DNA from 4 places in the Cytobacillus spongiae genome. Region 1 is predicted to be linked to each of the others. Evidence: riboswitches for the same ligand, from Rfam matches in the RefSeq annotation. Region 1 holds a riboswitch; each other region holds the start of a gene.
The links. A riboswitch is a leader RNA that binds a small molecule or an ion and turns the genes downstream of it on or off. The one in region 1 is predicted to bind thiamine pyrophosphate.

Region 1 (3,153 bases):
ATCAAATGGTACGTAGACCACTTGGAGGCGAAAGTCAGTTATGCTGACGATCAGAAGGCAATAATTAACTTTGCCAACCAAAGTTTTTTTCTAGTCAAAGCATTGAAAAATCAAAGTGCCAATTTTTTAGATGATAACGGAAACGAGCATTTTTCTTTAACCTTCGAAGTCGACGGAGAAAGGGCGTTGCAAGAGTTTTACGAAGAGTTATGTGAAAAGGGTGTTCAAGTGGGAAGGGTAGAGGACCGTGGGCATCCTGGTAGAAATTTTGTTTTTTATGATATAGATGGGAATTGCTTTGATGTATGGAGCGAGCTAAGCCTATGCTTTAAAAATGAATAAGTGAAAGAAAAAATGGTATTTGCAAATTAAAGACGTTATGGTATATTGAGAAGGAAATTTGAATAATTTGGCACTGGGGGTGCCGGAATGGCCGGCTGAGATTAAGACCCATTATAGTCTTTGACCCTAATTACCTGATCTGGTTCGTACCAGCGTAGGGAAGTGTATGGATAATCACATACATAGTAGATTCCTAGCAACAGTCTGTTTTTTTGCGTATTAAAAGCAATCATTGGTACTTGAATGCACAAAGTACCAAAGACTTGAGCTATCGAATTACCTTTGTTTCAGGCCCCAGTGTACGAATTGCTAGGGGCTTTTTTGTATAGAAGATTCTTTGTTTTTACTTCTAAAATTGCGGCAGCAATCATAACGTATAACAATTGAATAGTTTGATCTACTAGGGGAGTCCTATGAGCAGGGCTGAGAGAAAAGCGCTATAAAGCTAATTGACCCTTTGAACCTGATCTGATTCATATCAGCGTAGGAAAGTAGAACAGTCTTGCTTAACTTGGAGAATACTGTTTTATCTTTTATCGGGTTCATATTGAGCCCGATTTTTTGTTGTGCCTATGATCATGAGAGTAAAAAGAGTCAGAAAACTGGAATTAGCCTCACCAAGCATGGAGAGGAGGGAATTGGACGGAGAGATCTGTGTGTTTGGACAGAAATGGCAAGAAAACGAAAAGCCGAGTCCGAAGAAAGGGTGATTTCGGACAGAAATGACAAGAAAAAGAGAATCCGAGTCCGAAGAAAGGGTGATTTCGGACAGAAATGACAAGAAAAAGAGAATCCGAGTCCGAAGAAAGGGTGATATCGGACAGAAAAGGCAAGAAAACAAGAATCCGAGTCCGAAGAAAGGGTGATTTCGGACAGAAATCGCAAGAAAACGAGAAACCGAGTCCGAGGTAAGGGTGATTTCGGACAGAAAAAGCAAGAAAACAAGAATCCGAGTCCGAAGAAAGCATGAACTCGGACAGAAAATTCAAGGAGGAATTAACATGACTACTAATTTTCAAGGAAGTTATTCATTTCCAAACAGTAAAAAAGTGTATGTGGGGGGATCACGCTCTGATATTCAGGTTCCAATGAGAGAGATTGCTCAAAGTTCAACGGAGGGAGTATTTGGTACAGAAGAAAATGCGCCAATTCGTGTTTATGATACGAGTGGGATTTATACGGATACTACTCAGGTAGTCGATATTCAGAAAGGTCTGCCAAAAATAAGAAGAAATTGGATAATTGAGCGTGGGGATGTGGAGGAATACAAAGGTAGAGATGTAAAGCCGGAGGATAACGGATATAAAAAAATTGAAGACTTAACAAAAGTAGAAGTTTTCCCAAATATTGTTGATCGTCCGCTCAGAGCTAAGGGGAAACAGAATGTAACGCAGATGCATTACGCCAAAAGAGGAATCATCACACCTGAGATGGAGTTCATTGCTATTAGGGAGCAACTTGATGCAGAATTTGTTCGTAAAGAGGTAGCTTCTGGACGTGCCATTATCCCAGCAAACATCAATCATCCGGAATCAGAACCGATGATCATTGGACGAAATTTTCATGTGAAAATAAATGCGAATATTGGGAACTCAGCGGTATCTTCATCTATAGAAGAAGAAGTAGAGAAAATGACGTGGGCGACTCGGTGGGGAGCTGACACGATTATGGATCTTTCAACAGGAAAAAATATACATACAACAAGAGAATGGATAATCCGAAATTCATCTGTCCCAGTTGGAACTGTTCCTATTTATCAGGCACTTGAGAAAGTGAATGGGATTGCAGAAGATCTCACATGGGAAGTGTACAGGGATACATTAATTGAGCAAGCCGAGCAAGGGGTGGATTACTTTACGATCCATGCAGGTGTGTTGCTAAGGTATATCCCAATGACTGCAACTAGAACAACAGGAATTGTTTCGCGTGGGGGCTCTATTTTAGCCCAATGGTGCTTGGCTCATCATCAGGAAAATTTTCTCTACACTCATTTTGAAGAAATCTGTGAGATTCTAAAAGCCTACGATATTGCTGTGTCTTTAGGAGATGGGTTAAGACCAGGCTCAATAGCCGATGCCAATGACAAAGCCCAATTTGCAGAGCTTGAAACGCTAGGCGAACTAACAGCAATTGCATGGAAGCATGATGTGCAAGTTATGATAGAGGGTCCAGGACATGTTCCGATGCACTTAATAAAAGAGAACATGGATAAACAGCTTGAGATTTGTAAAGAGGCACCTTTCTATACACTAGGTCCATTAACAACCGATATAGCTCCAGGATATGATCACATTACATCTGCCATTGGAGCAGCAATGATTGGCTCGTTTGGCACAGCGATGCTTTGTTACGTGACGCCTAAAGAGCATTTAGGATTGCCGAACAAGGAGGATGTTAGAGAAGGTGTTATCGCTTATAAAATTGCAGCACATGCCGCTGACTTAGCAAAAGGCCACCCAGGTGCTCAAGTTCGAGATAATGCCTTATCAAAAGCGCGCTTTGAATTCCGCTGGCACGATCAATTTAATTTATCACTAGACCCTGACCGAGCAAGAGAATACCACGACGAAACACTTCCTGCTGAAGGAGCAAAGACGGCCCATTTTTGTTCAATGTGTGGTCCGAAATTTTGCTCGATGCGAATCTCTCAAGACATTCGTCACATGGCCCAATCAGAGAACGGCTTAATCATAGAAGGAATGAAGGAAAAAGCGAAGGAGTTCGTTGAAAATGGTTCAGCCATCTATAAATAAGGTGAAACAAGTATCCTATTTAAAAGAAGAAATTAATCGATTAAAGAACATAATCGAG
Region 2 (3,153 bases), 290 kb from region 1:
AATAGAAGTAGACCTAAGTAAGACAGCAGATTGTGGAAGAAAAAGCCTAAACCAAGTTTACAGAATTGATTCCAATTTTAGCAAAAAGGGGATGTATACATGTATAAAATTAATGAAGTCTCATCAATCGCTGGCCTATCTACTCATACGTTAAGATATTATGAAAAAGAAGGGATATTGCCTCCAATTAATAGAGACCACACAGGGAATAGATTGTATACAGAAGAAAATATTGCATGGCTTGATATAGTTACCTGCCTAAAGGAAACGAATATGCCTGTCCAGCAAATAAAAGAAATCGTCAGATTAAGTATTATTGGGACTACTACCATTGAAGAAAGAAAAAGAATCCTGCTCTCCCATCGAATAAAAATCGAAAATCAAATAAAAGAATTAGAATTGAATATTAATAAAGTAGATAGAAAAATTGCATTCTATGAAGGAAAGGATGAATGTTAGTCATCCTTTCACTTTCTCTTCATATTGTTTAATTTGATCCTTAATTAGCTGTAGTTCTTCTATTGAAAGTTCACTTAAAGCGTTTTTGATGCCCTCCTCCAACTGAACTCGATTTTTTTCAAGGTATTGATTCCACCAGTCGCGCAATCCCTCTGTCCTGTCAAGTAAGTGCTCTACGTCGATTTCTTCTATTTCATCATCTGAAATATATTCCATCACCACACCTAAAAATCTGTTTAGCTTTGATATTTCATTGTCAGTATTCCTATTACCCATTTCTTCAAGCTCTTCTGATGACTTGCGGGGCATCCGTAATTCACTCCTTTTCTATATAGTTTTATTCTCCTTTAATCCACCAAATTTCATTCCTAATGAAAAAAAACCAGCATACCTGTAGGATAGCTGGTTTTCATCGTACTATTTATTTTGCAAATCGATGGTTTCCAATTTCAAATGTGACTGTTCTTGTTTGGAGCCATGTGCTGCTAATAATATTTGGATTATAGAAATATAAAGAGTCCTTTCCTATTTCATCATGTTGAATAGCTTCTTTAACCGCTTGTTTTGCTTCATCTCCAGCGGGCTGGTTAATCGTACCATTGTCGACAGGTTGAAATTGCTTGTCCTCATATATAACTTCTTTTATTGTATCTGGGAACTGGTCACTTTCTACTCGGTTTAAGACGACCTCTGCAACAGCAACTTTTCCTTTAAATGGTTCCCCTTCAGCTTCAGCATGTACAAGTCTAGCTAATAACTCTTTTTCAGATGGAGTTATGGAAGAATCTTGAACAGGTTTTGGCACGATGATTTTTTTTCCGCTTAAATCTTGGTCATCCTTTAAAAAATTTACGATCTTGATTTCTTTCTCTGATACACCGAACTCTTTTCCTTTATCTAGAAGAGTTTCCCCTTTTTTCATCTTATACACTTTAACACCGTCTATAAGTTCAGCAGAAGCACTGTTATTAATCTGGATGAAAGAGAATGAGAGGACTCCCATGAATACGACTAAAGAAATTAGTTTTCTCATCGATATTCCTCCTTTTTCTATTGAATTGAAAAACATACGTTATACCTTATCACAGTCTCTCTGGAAGATTCAATATAAATGATTTCCATGTTATTTATTCCTACCCTTTAATGGAAATGTAAGCAATTAACTAGTCAAATCATAAAAATCTGCTATAATGATGGGAGTATTTCATTACAAGAATCTGTTATCCTTATTTCTTTCACTCCCACGAAAAGGTGAAAGAAACTTAGCTACGTTTAACAGACCTAATTGAATAAGAAGAATTGTAGGGGGACCAGTTGATGCTGGTTGAGATTTCATCCGAAAGATGTTGACCCTCAGAACCTGATCTGGTTGATACCAGCGTAGGGAACATATTCTATAAAACAAATATTCATTTGTTTAATCGATATGCGCCTTGGTTCTGAGCCTTGGCGTTTTTTAGTTCCCTCCATTTCTTTTTAATACCTAATATTTTACATAATACAACAAGGAGGAATGAACATGAAGAAAAAATGGCTTAGTTCATTATTAGCTTTAGGATTACTTGTAGGATGTAGCAATGATGGAGAGGAAAATAAATCGGCTACAGATAAAAAAGAAAAACAAGATTCCCTTGAAAAGGTTTCTGTCGTTTTAGACTGGACACCAAACACAAACCATACAGGTCTTTACGTGGCTAAGGATAAAGGATACTTTGAAGAAGAAGGCTTAGACGTAGAAATCATCATGCCAGGGGAAGCCGGTGCCGATCAGCTAGTGGCATCAGGAAAATCTGAGTTTGGTGTAAGCTATCAAGAGTCGATTACACAAGCTAGAATTCAAGATGTACCAATTGTTTCAATTGCAGCGGTCATCCAACATAATACGTCTGGATTCGCTTCACCTGCCGATAAAAATATCCAATCCCCAAAGGATTTTGAAGGAAAATCTTATGGTGGTTGGGGTTCACCTGTAGAAAAGGCTGTCATTGAGTCAATCATGAAGCAAGAAAACGCGGATGTAAATAAAGTTTCTATCGTGAATATGGGTGACAGCGATTTCTTCACAGCAGTTCAAAGAGATATTGACTTTGCCTGGATATATTATGGATGGACAGGAGTAGAAGCAGAGCTAAGAAATGAAGAAATCAATATGGTGTACTTAACCGACTTTTCGGAGAAACTAGATTATTATACTCCTGTTTTAACTACGAATGAAACCATGCTTAAGGATCAACCAGATACCGTAAAGGCTTTTCTAAAAGCCGTAACGAAAGGGTATGAATTTTCTATTGAAAACCCTTTGGCAGCTGCTGATATCTTAATTGCTGCTGCACCAGATCTTGATGCAGAACTGGTGCAAAAGAGTCAAGAATGGCTTGCACCAAAATATAAAGATGACGCAGCTAAATGGGGCGAACAAAAGCTCAAAGTATGGGAAAACTATGCAACTTGGATGTATGAAAATAATCTACTAGAAAAGGAATTAGATGCGAAAAAAGCATTTACAAATGAATTCCTACCAGAGTAAGGAGATATGTCAAATGGCAAATTCACTAGTGAGTATTCAAATACTACCAAAAACAAAAAATGGAGAAAATGTAATTCCTTATGTAGATGAAGCGATTAACGTGATTCATCAATCTGGTCTCACTTATCAAGTAAATCCTTTAGAAACTACAATAGAAGGAGAACTTG
Region 3 (3,153 bases), 500 kb from region 1:
CGATAATTCCGCTTTGGACCGGCCACATGGATTTCCTTATAAATATCTTCGTTATACACTTCTTGATAGACAGTCAACCCATCTACCCCATGCTCTACTAATTTCTTATAGCCCTCGGCATCTAATGGCTGAACTTCAATCGCTAAGGATGAAAAGTGCTTCTTCATAACCTCAACACTTTCACATAAATAGTCTACTGACGAGTGAATATTCGATTCACCTGTTAGGATAATACAATGCTTAATCCCCATTTCCACTAGCGCTTTAGACTCTTGATCAATTTCAAGCATCGAAAGCTTCCTTCTTGGAAAATCATTGTCAAAGCTAAAGCTGCAATACGTACATTTATTTACACAATAATCGGTTATGTACAACGGAGCATATAACCCCATCACCCTACCAAAATGCTGTACAGTTAGCTGATGCGCTTTCTGGGCCATTTCTTCTAAGCAATACTCAGCTGCTGGTGAAAGAAGTACAAGTAGATCTTGCTCAGAAAGGCTTTCTTTCGCTAACACCCTCTTCACGTCGTTTGGCGTGATATGTTGAAAAATATCTTCAAAGGGTAAATTCCTTACTGATTCATACTTTTGATAGAAGCTCATTAACTACCCCTCCATTTCTAATCAATAGGCCAGGTTCATATTCACTCCGAATGCGGCAATGACAGCCCCTTCCCCTTGCTTTCATTCCAAAAAATCAACTTAATGCAGATGAATTATCCTAAGAAGCCCGTTAAAGGAGATGAAGCCTTTGCTTGAACAGATGTAGGTCCTAACCCTGATAAATAAGCTTTTCTTCCCGCTTTTACAGCTAGATCAAATGCAATGGCCATTTCAACTGGATCATTTGCTGTAGCAATGGCCGTATTGACTAGAACAGCACTGGCACCTATCTCCATTGCCTCTGCTGCTTCTGATGGCTTCCCAATCCCTGCGTCCACTACAATTGGAACATCCATTTCATCTATCAGAATTTGGATGATTTCTTTCATTCGAATTCCCCGATTCGTTCCAATTGGTGCGCCAAGAGGCATAACTGCAGCAGCGCCTGCTTCCTGCATTTTCTTTGCCGCCATTAGGTCGGGGCTCATATAAGGAAGCACAACAAAGCCCTCTTTTGCTAAAACCTCAGTCGCTTTAATCGTTTCTTCATTATCAGGAAGCAAGTACTTCTGATCAGAGATTACTTCAATCTTAATCCAATTTCCCATTCCACATGCTCGAGCTAATCGAGCAATCCGTATCGCTTCCTCCGCAGTTCGAGCTCCTGAAGTATTTGGCAGCAGCACCATATCCTTTGGGATGTCCTCTAGAATATTCTCTTCCCCCTGTGCTTCTAAATCGACTCGACGAAGCGCTACGGTAACGACTTGTGATTGCGATTTTTCAAGTGCTTCCTTCATTTGTTTATGATCCGCAAACTTTCCAGTCCCTGTAAATAAGCGATTATGTAGATCCACTCCACCAATTGTTAATACATCCTTCATCCTTAATTCCTCCTCCAAGTTGGTAATACACAAAACGGATATTTCTACAAAATTCCGTATCATGTCCGTTCATGACAATATGTAGATGTAGATTAAAACACAAAAAAGCTTACCCAATTTAGGTAAGCTTTTACATTTAAAGTAATAGAAAAGCACACACGGAGCCTTCCATGTCTACGCTTCTATAAAAGCTTCCCTACGTTGGTACTAACCAAATCAGGTTCAAGGGTTAGACATTCGTCCTCTCAGCCATACGGCACCCCTAGCATTCACTGTATAAAATTGTCATCCATAATCCAAAGTTATGAATCTATCCCCATTTTTATCACACTATCACCTTGTTGTAAACTGTAAACGCTTAATACCATATATATCCAGGCGGTTTCACAATAGTTACTTTCCTTAAACCATAGCTAAATGAATATGAACATAACAACTTGATCGTCCGTTTATATACGCTGGCAGAACTATTGAGAACAGCTTTATTTTTAAAAAAACTGCCCCTCAATCACTTGAGAAGCAGCTCATTATTTATTGGAGTTTTTTCACAACTGGAATGTAGATATCTATTTCCTTATTGTCGTCTCCATAGCATCTTTCATCATAGAGTTCAAATTCGGCAGTGCCTGTATGTTCATAACCTGATTGAGGGAACCACTCGGTAAAGACTTTGTTCCACGTCGATTGAATAGAAGCGGTAAAGGCTGCTTCATCTGCTTTCGGAGTAGTAAATACAGCATATTCCTGTTCGGGAAAGCTTCGATACACCATTCCTTCAAGAGGCTTTGTACCAGCATCAACTTCCATCCCGATTACGTAAGTAAATTCGCCCGATTCAGGCTGAAAATCGGTACATAAACCTAACTCAACGTGTTTGTGAATTGGGCTTGGGATATTCGCCCCTAAATCATTTCGAATATATTGTTGCCAAAACTCTGGTATATCCCGGTTATTTTGTCCATCCTCATTTCTTGTCTTTAGTTCATAGCCTATGATGTGAAAAGCAGGTTTTACAGTTAATTTCGGTTCCATTCTTACTCCTCCTTGAAACTCCTTTGGTTTTAGGCAGACTTTTCCTCGAAATGGTCCAGACAGATATTCGGCTTTTCGGTACTGCTTTGGTGACATTCCAAAGTGCTTTTTAAACGCCCGATTAAATGACTCTTGATACTGAAATCCTACCTCTAACGCAATGTCAATGACTTTCTCATCGTGATAAAATAACCGCTCCGCTGCTACCGTTAACCTTCTTTTTCTCACATATTCCATCACAGAATCACCAACCATCGCTTGAAAGACGCGATGAAAATGATAAGGAGAAAAGCAAGCCTTCTCTGCTAGCGACTCAAGCGTTAACGTCTCCATCAAGTGGTCTTCTATATAATCAAGAGCTCGTTGAATACTAGCCTCATAATCCATCTGTTATCACCTACCCACTTCTCACTATATCAGAGAACAAATGTTTGTTCTTAACATTTTTTGCTAAGTATAGCATCCAATTGTCATTCTATTCATTTACTAAACTTTAACATAACCCACTATACATTTTGAGGAATTGATGTAAAAATTAACTAATGTCTATTCAATCTACTTGGCCAGCATCTTAATTTTTACTACTTGCTATAAAAAGTATACTTCCGTGCTACATCATCAAGCTAAGGAAT
Region 4 (3,153 bases), on a different replicon from region 1:
AAGAAACAGACAAAGAGATGACCATCGTGGTGAAGGATGACGGTGTTGGGATTGGAGAAGAATATACACACTCTAAAGGCAGCGGCCTGATCGGAATGAGGGAACGGCTGGAGTTTGTGAATGGAAGTTTGGAGATTATTTCAGATAAGGGTACCACTTTGGTTATGAGGGTCCCTAAAGTGATTAAACAGACTGACAGGGAGGGAATGGAATGATTCGGATTGTAATCGCTGAAGATCAGAGGATGCTGTTAGGTGCCCTGGGCTCGCTGCTGAGCCTGGAAGATGATATGGAGGTTGTCGGAAAAGCGGGCAATGGTGAAGAAGCCATTGCTCTCGTACACGAGCTTAAACCCGATATCTGTATCATGGACATCGAAATGCCTGAAAAAACGGGGCTCGAAGCAGCAGAGGAATTGAAGGGAGAAGAGTGCAAAGTCATTATCCTCACCACCTTTGCCCGGTCAGGTTATTTTCAGCGTGCATTAAAGGGTGGGGTTAAAGGGTATCTATTAAAAGATAGCCCAAGTGAGGAACTGGCCAATTCCATCCGACTTGTGATGGACGGAAAGCGTATATATGCCCCTGAACTAATGGATGATGTGTATGGGGAAGAAAACCCCCTGACTGACCGGGAAAAAGAAGTGCTGGAACTTGTTGCCGACGGAAAAAACACTAAGGAAATCGCCGACGAACTCAGCCTTAAAACGGGTACCGTCCGTAACTACATCTCAACCATCCTGGACAAATTGGAAGTCAAAAATCGAATCGAAGCCATCACCCAATCAAGAGAAAAGGGATGGTTTAAATAATGGGACAGGGACGAACCTTGATGATGGAGGTTCGTCCTGTTTTAGCATGGAAATCATCAATTTTAATTCATTATTTATTATATTTATACATTTTTTTCAGAGTCGTGAATTTATTTGCTGAAGAAATTTTTTTATGGATTTTAAATAGGGTTTTTTGTTGGTCTGTTCTATGATATCAATGGGTTTTTACTCATGATCAATCAGTGAGAGATAGATAAAAAGTGTTGACAAGTAAAAGAATCATGGTACGATAGCTTCGAATACAAAATTTAATTGGACGATCCACTAGGGGTGCCTTGTAAAAGGCTGAGATTAAAGTGTGACTTTAAGACCCTTTGAACCTGATCTGGTTGAGACCAGCGGAGGGAAGTGGTGTTTGATGGTCACGTAGAATATCCGTTTATTCCTATGATCTCAAGCCACTTTCTGTATGCTGTATGCATAGCGGGAAGTGGCTTTTTTTATTGCCTGTTCGGGTCGTCTGGAAAAGGAGTAAGAGACAATGTCATTTTCTATGTTTTTAAGAAATGAAGTGAAAGAAATCTGGGAAGCAAGCTTTCAACATCCCTTCGTCAAAGGAATCGGTGACGGAACACTCCCCATTGAGAACTTCAGATACTACATCCTGCAGGATGCCTATTACCTCACTCATTTTTCCAAAGTGCAGGCTCTGGGAGCTGCGAAGGCAATGGATTTACATACTACATCACGAATGGCAGCACATGCTGTGGGAACGAATGAAGCAGAGCTCTCCCTTCATAAGAATTTTTCTGAACGATTAGGAATCACGGAAGTAGAAAAAAGGGAATTTAAACCTTCTCCCACGGCTTATGCATACACATCTCATATGTATCGTTCCGCACAGCTTGGAGGTCTCGCAGACATACTGGCCACCATCCTTCCTTGTTACTGGCTCTATTACGAAATAGGAGAAAGGCTGAAGGCGTGTACTCCAGAAGAGACCATCTACCAGGAATGGATTGCAGCTTATGGCGGGGAGTGGTTCAGGGAATTGGTGGAGGAGCAAATCATCCGACTCGATGAATTAGCGGAAACGATGTCTGAATCAGACAAAGTAAGAATGAGAGAGAATTTTATCGTAAGCAGCATCTATGAGCTGCAGTTTTGGGAAATGGCATACACCATGGAAGAGTGGTCATTTCAATCTGTACTGACTTCGGGAAGCGAAGGTGATGTACATGTCTAGATTAAAATTGACGGACATCTTAATAACAGTGGTCATTTCAATTGGTTTCGGGATTATTTACAAGCTTTGGGGACCTCTCTATAATGTGTTAAAACCATTGGGGATACATGCTGATCAACTTATTTACGGGATGTGGTTTATGGCCGCAACTGTCGCATTTTTGATCCTAAGAAAGCCCGGTGTGGCACTATTAGCTGAGATTGCAGCGTCTTCCGGAGAATTTTTGATGGGTTCTGAATGGGGCCTTGAAGTACTCCTGTTCGGCATGATACAGGGGTTGTTTGCAGAATTGGTCTTTCTATTGACCCGTTATAAACGGTATGACCTTCTGGTGATCTGTGCTGCAGCCGTGGGCTCTGCTTTCGGCTCCATACTCTTGGACTACTTTAAAGGGTATATGGGGGATTTGGCAGTATGGAATTTATCCCTGTTCATTGCTGCAAGACTGATAGGCTCCATTGTCATTGCGGGGATTGGTTCCTATTATCTGGTAAGGGCATTGGAGAACACAGGCGTCACAAACCTGGTCAGAAGAGCGGATCAGAAAGAGTTCGATGCATTGGATGGATAAGGGAGAGATGATGTAATGCATGTGGAAAATTTGCGCTTGAAATTCCCAAAATCAGAAAAATTGTTGTTTAACGATTTAGATTTGGCTATTCGCAGTGGAGAAAAAGTTTTGCTTTTAGGACCATCTGGATCAGGGAAATCAACCTTTCTTCATGTATTGGCAGGAATAATCCCACAAGCAGTTGATGTCCCGATGAAATGCTCTTCCATTGAACATCCGGATTCATGGGGATTTGTATTTCAAGATCCAGACTCTCAATTTTGCATGCCTTATGCAGATGAGGAACTCGCCTTTGTTTTAGAAAATGTACAAGTTCCCCGTGAAGAAATGCCGGGGAAGATTGATTTGCTGTTGGATAGCGTAAAGTTAAAGCTACAAGATCCACATACGAAAATCTCCACACTCTCTGGAGGAATGAAGCAGAAATTGGCCATAGCCTCAGTATTGGCCCTTGAGCCTGATACTCTGTTCCTAGATGAGCCCACTTCGATGTTAGACGTGGAAAGTACGAAATCCATTTGGGATATCGTCAAGGAAACATGTCAGGATAAGACACTGCTTATC

Region 2: it holds a riboswitch for thiamine pyrophosphate, as region 1 does, so the genes downstream of both, LS684_RS06720 (ABC transporter substrate-binding protein) here and thiC (phosphomethylpyrimidine synthase ThiC) in region 1, are expected to answer to the same signal.
Region 3: it holds a riboswitch for thiamine pyrophosphate, as region 1 does, so the genes downstream of both, LS684_RS02720 (thiazole synthase) here and thiC (phosphomethylpyrimidine synthase ThiC) in region 1, are expected to answer to the same signal.
Region 4: it holds a riboswitch for thiamine pyrophosphate, as region 1 does, so the genes downstream of both, tenA (thiaminase II) here and thiC (phosphomethylpyrimidine synthase ThiC) in region 1, are expected to answer to the same signal.

What each region holds. Positions count from the first base shown of each region.
Region 1 covers NZ_CP089997.1:1,013,304-1,016,456, forward strand. The annotation lists gene LS684_RS05375 (VOC family protein) at 1-342, shown strand, start outside; TPP riboswitch at 408-520, shown strand; TPP riboswitch at 735-849, shown strand; gene thiC (phosphomethylpyrimidine synthase ThiC) at 1,344-3,095, shown strand; gene LS684_RS05385 (hypothetical protein) at 3,073-3,153, shown strand, end outside.
Region 2 covers NZ_CP089997.1:1,303,457-1,306,609, reverse strand. The annotation lists gene LS684_RS06735 (MerR family transcriptional regulator) at 100-459, shown strand; gene LS684_RS06730 (hypothetical protein) at 460-768, opposite strand; gene LS684_RS06725 (cell wall hydrolase) at 881-1,492, opposite strand; TPP riboswitch at 1,753-1,863, shown strand; gene LS684_RS06720 (ABC transporter substrate-binding protein) at 1,979-2,986, shown strand; gene LS684_RS06715 (thiamine-binding protein) at 3,000-3,153, shown strand, end outside.
Region 3 covers NZ_CP089997.1:511,518-514,670, reverse strand. The annotation lists gene thiH (2-iminoacetate synthase ThiH) at 1-605, opposite strand, end outside; gene LS684_RS02720 (thiazole synthase) at 719-1,489, opposite strand; TPP riboswitch at 1,666-1,763, opposite strand; gene LS684_RS02715 (AraC family transcriptional regulator) at 2,021-2,908, opposite strand.
Region 4 covers NZ_CP089998.1:462,555-465,707, reverse strand. The annotation lists gene LS684_RS22850 (sensor histidine kinase) at 1-215, shown strand, start outside; gene LS684_RS22845 (response regulator transcription factor) at 212-811, shown strand; TPP riboswitch at 1,089-1,196, shown strand; gene tenA (thiaminase II) at 1,314-2,018, shown strand; gene LS684_RS22835 (ECF transporter S component) at 2,005-2,589, shown strand; gene LS684_RS22830 (ABC transporter ATP-binding protein) at 2,605-3,153, shown strand, end outside.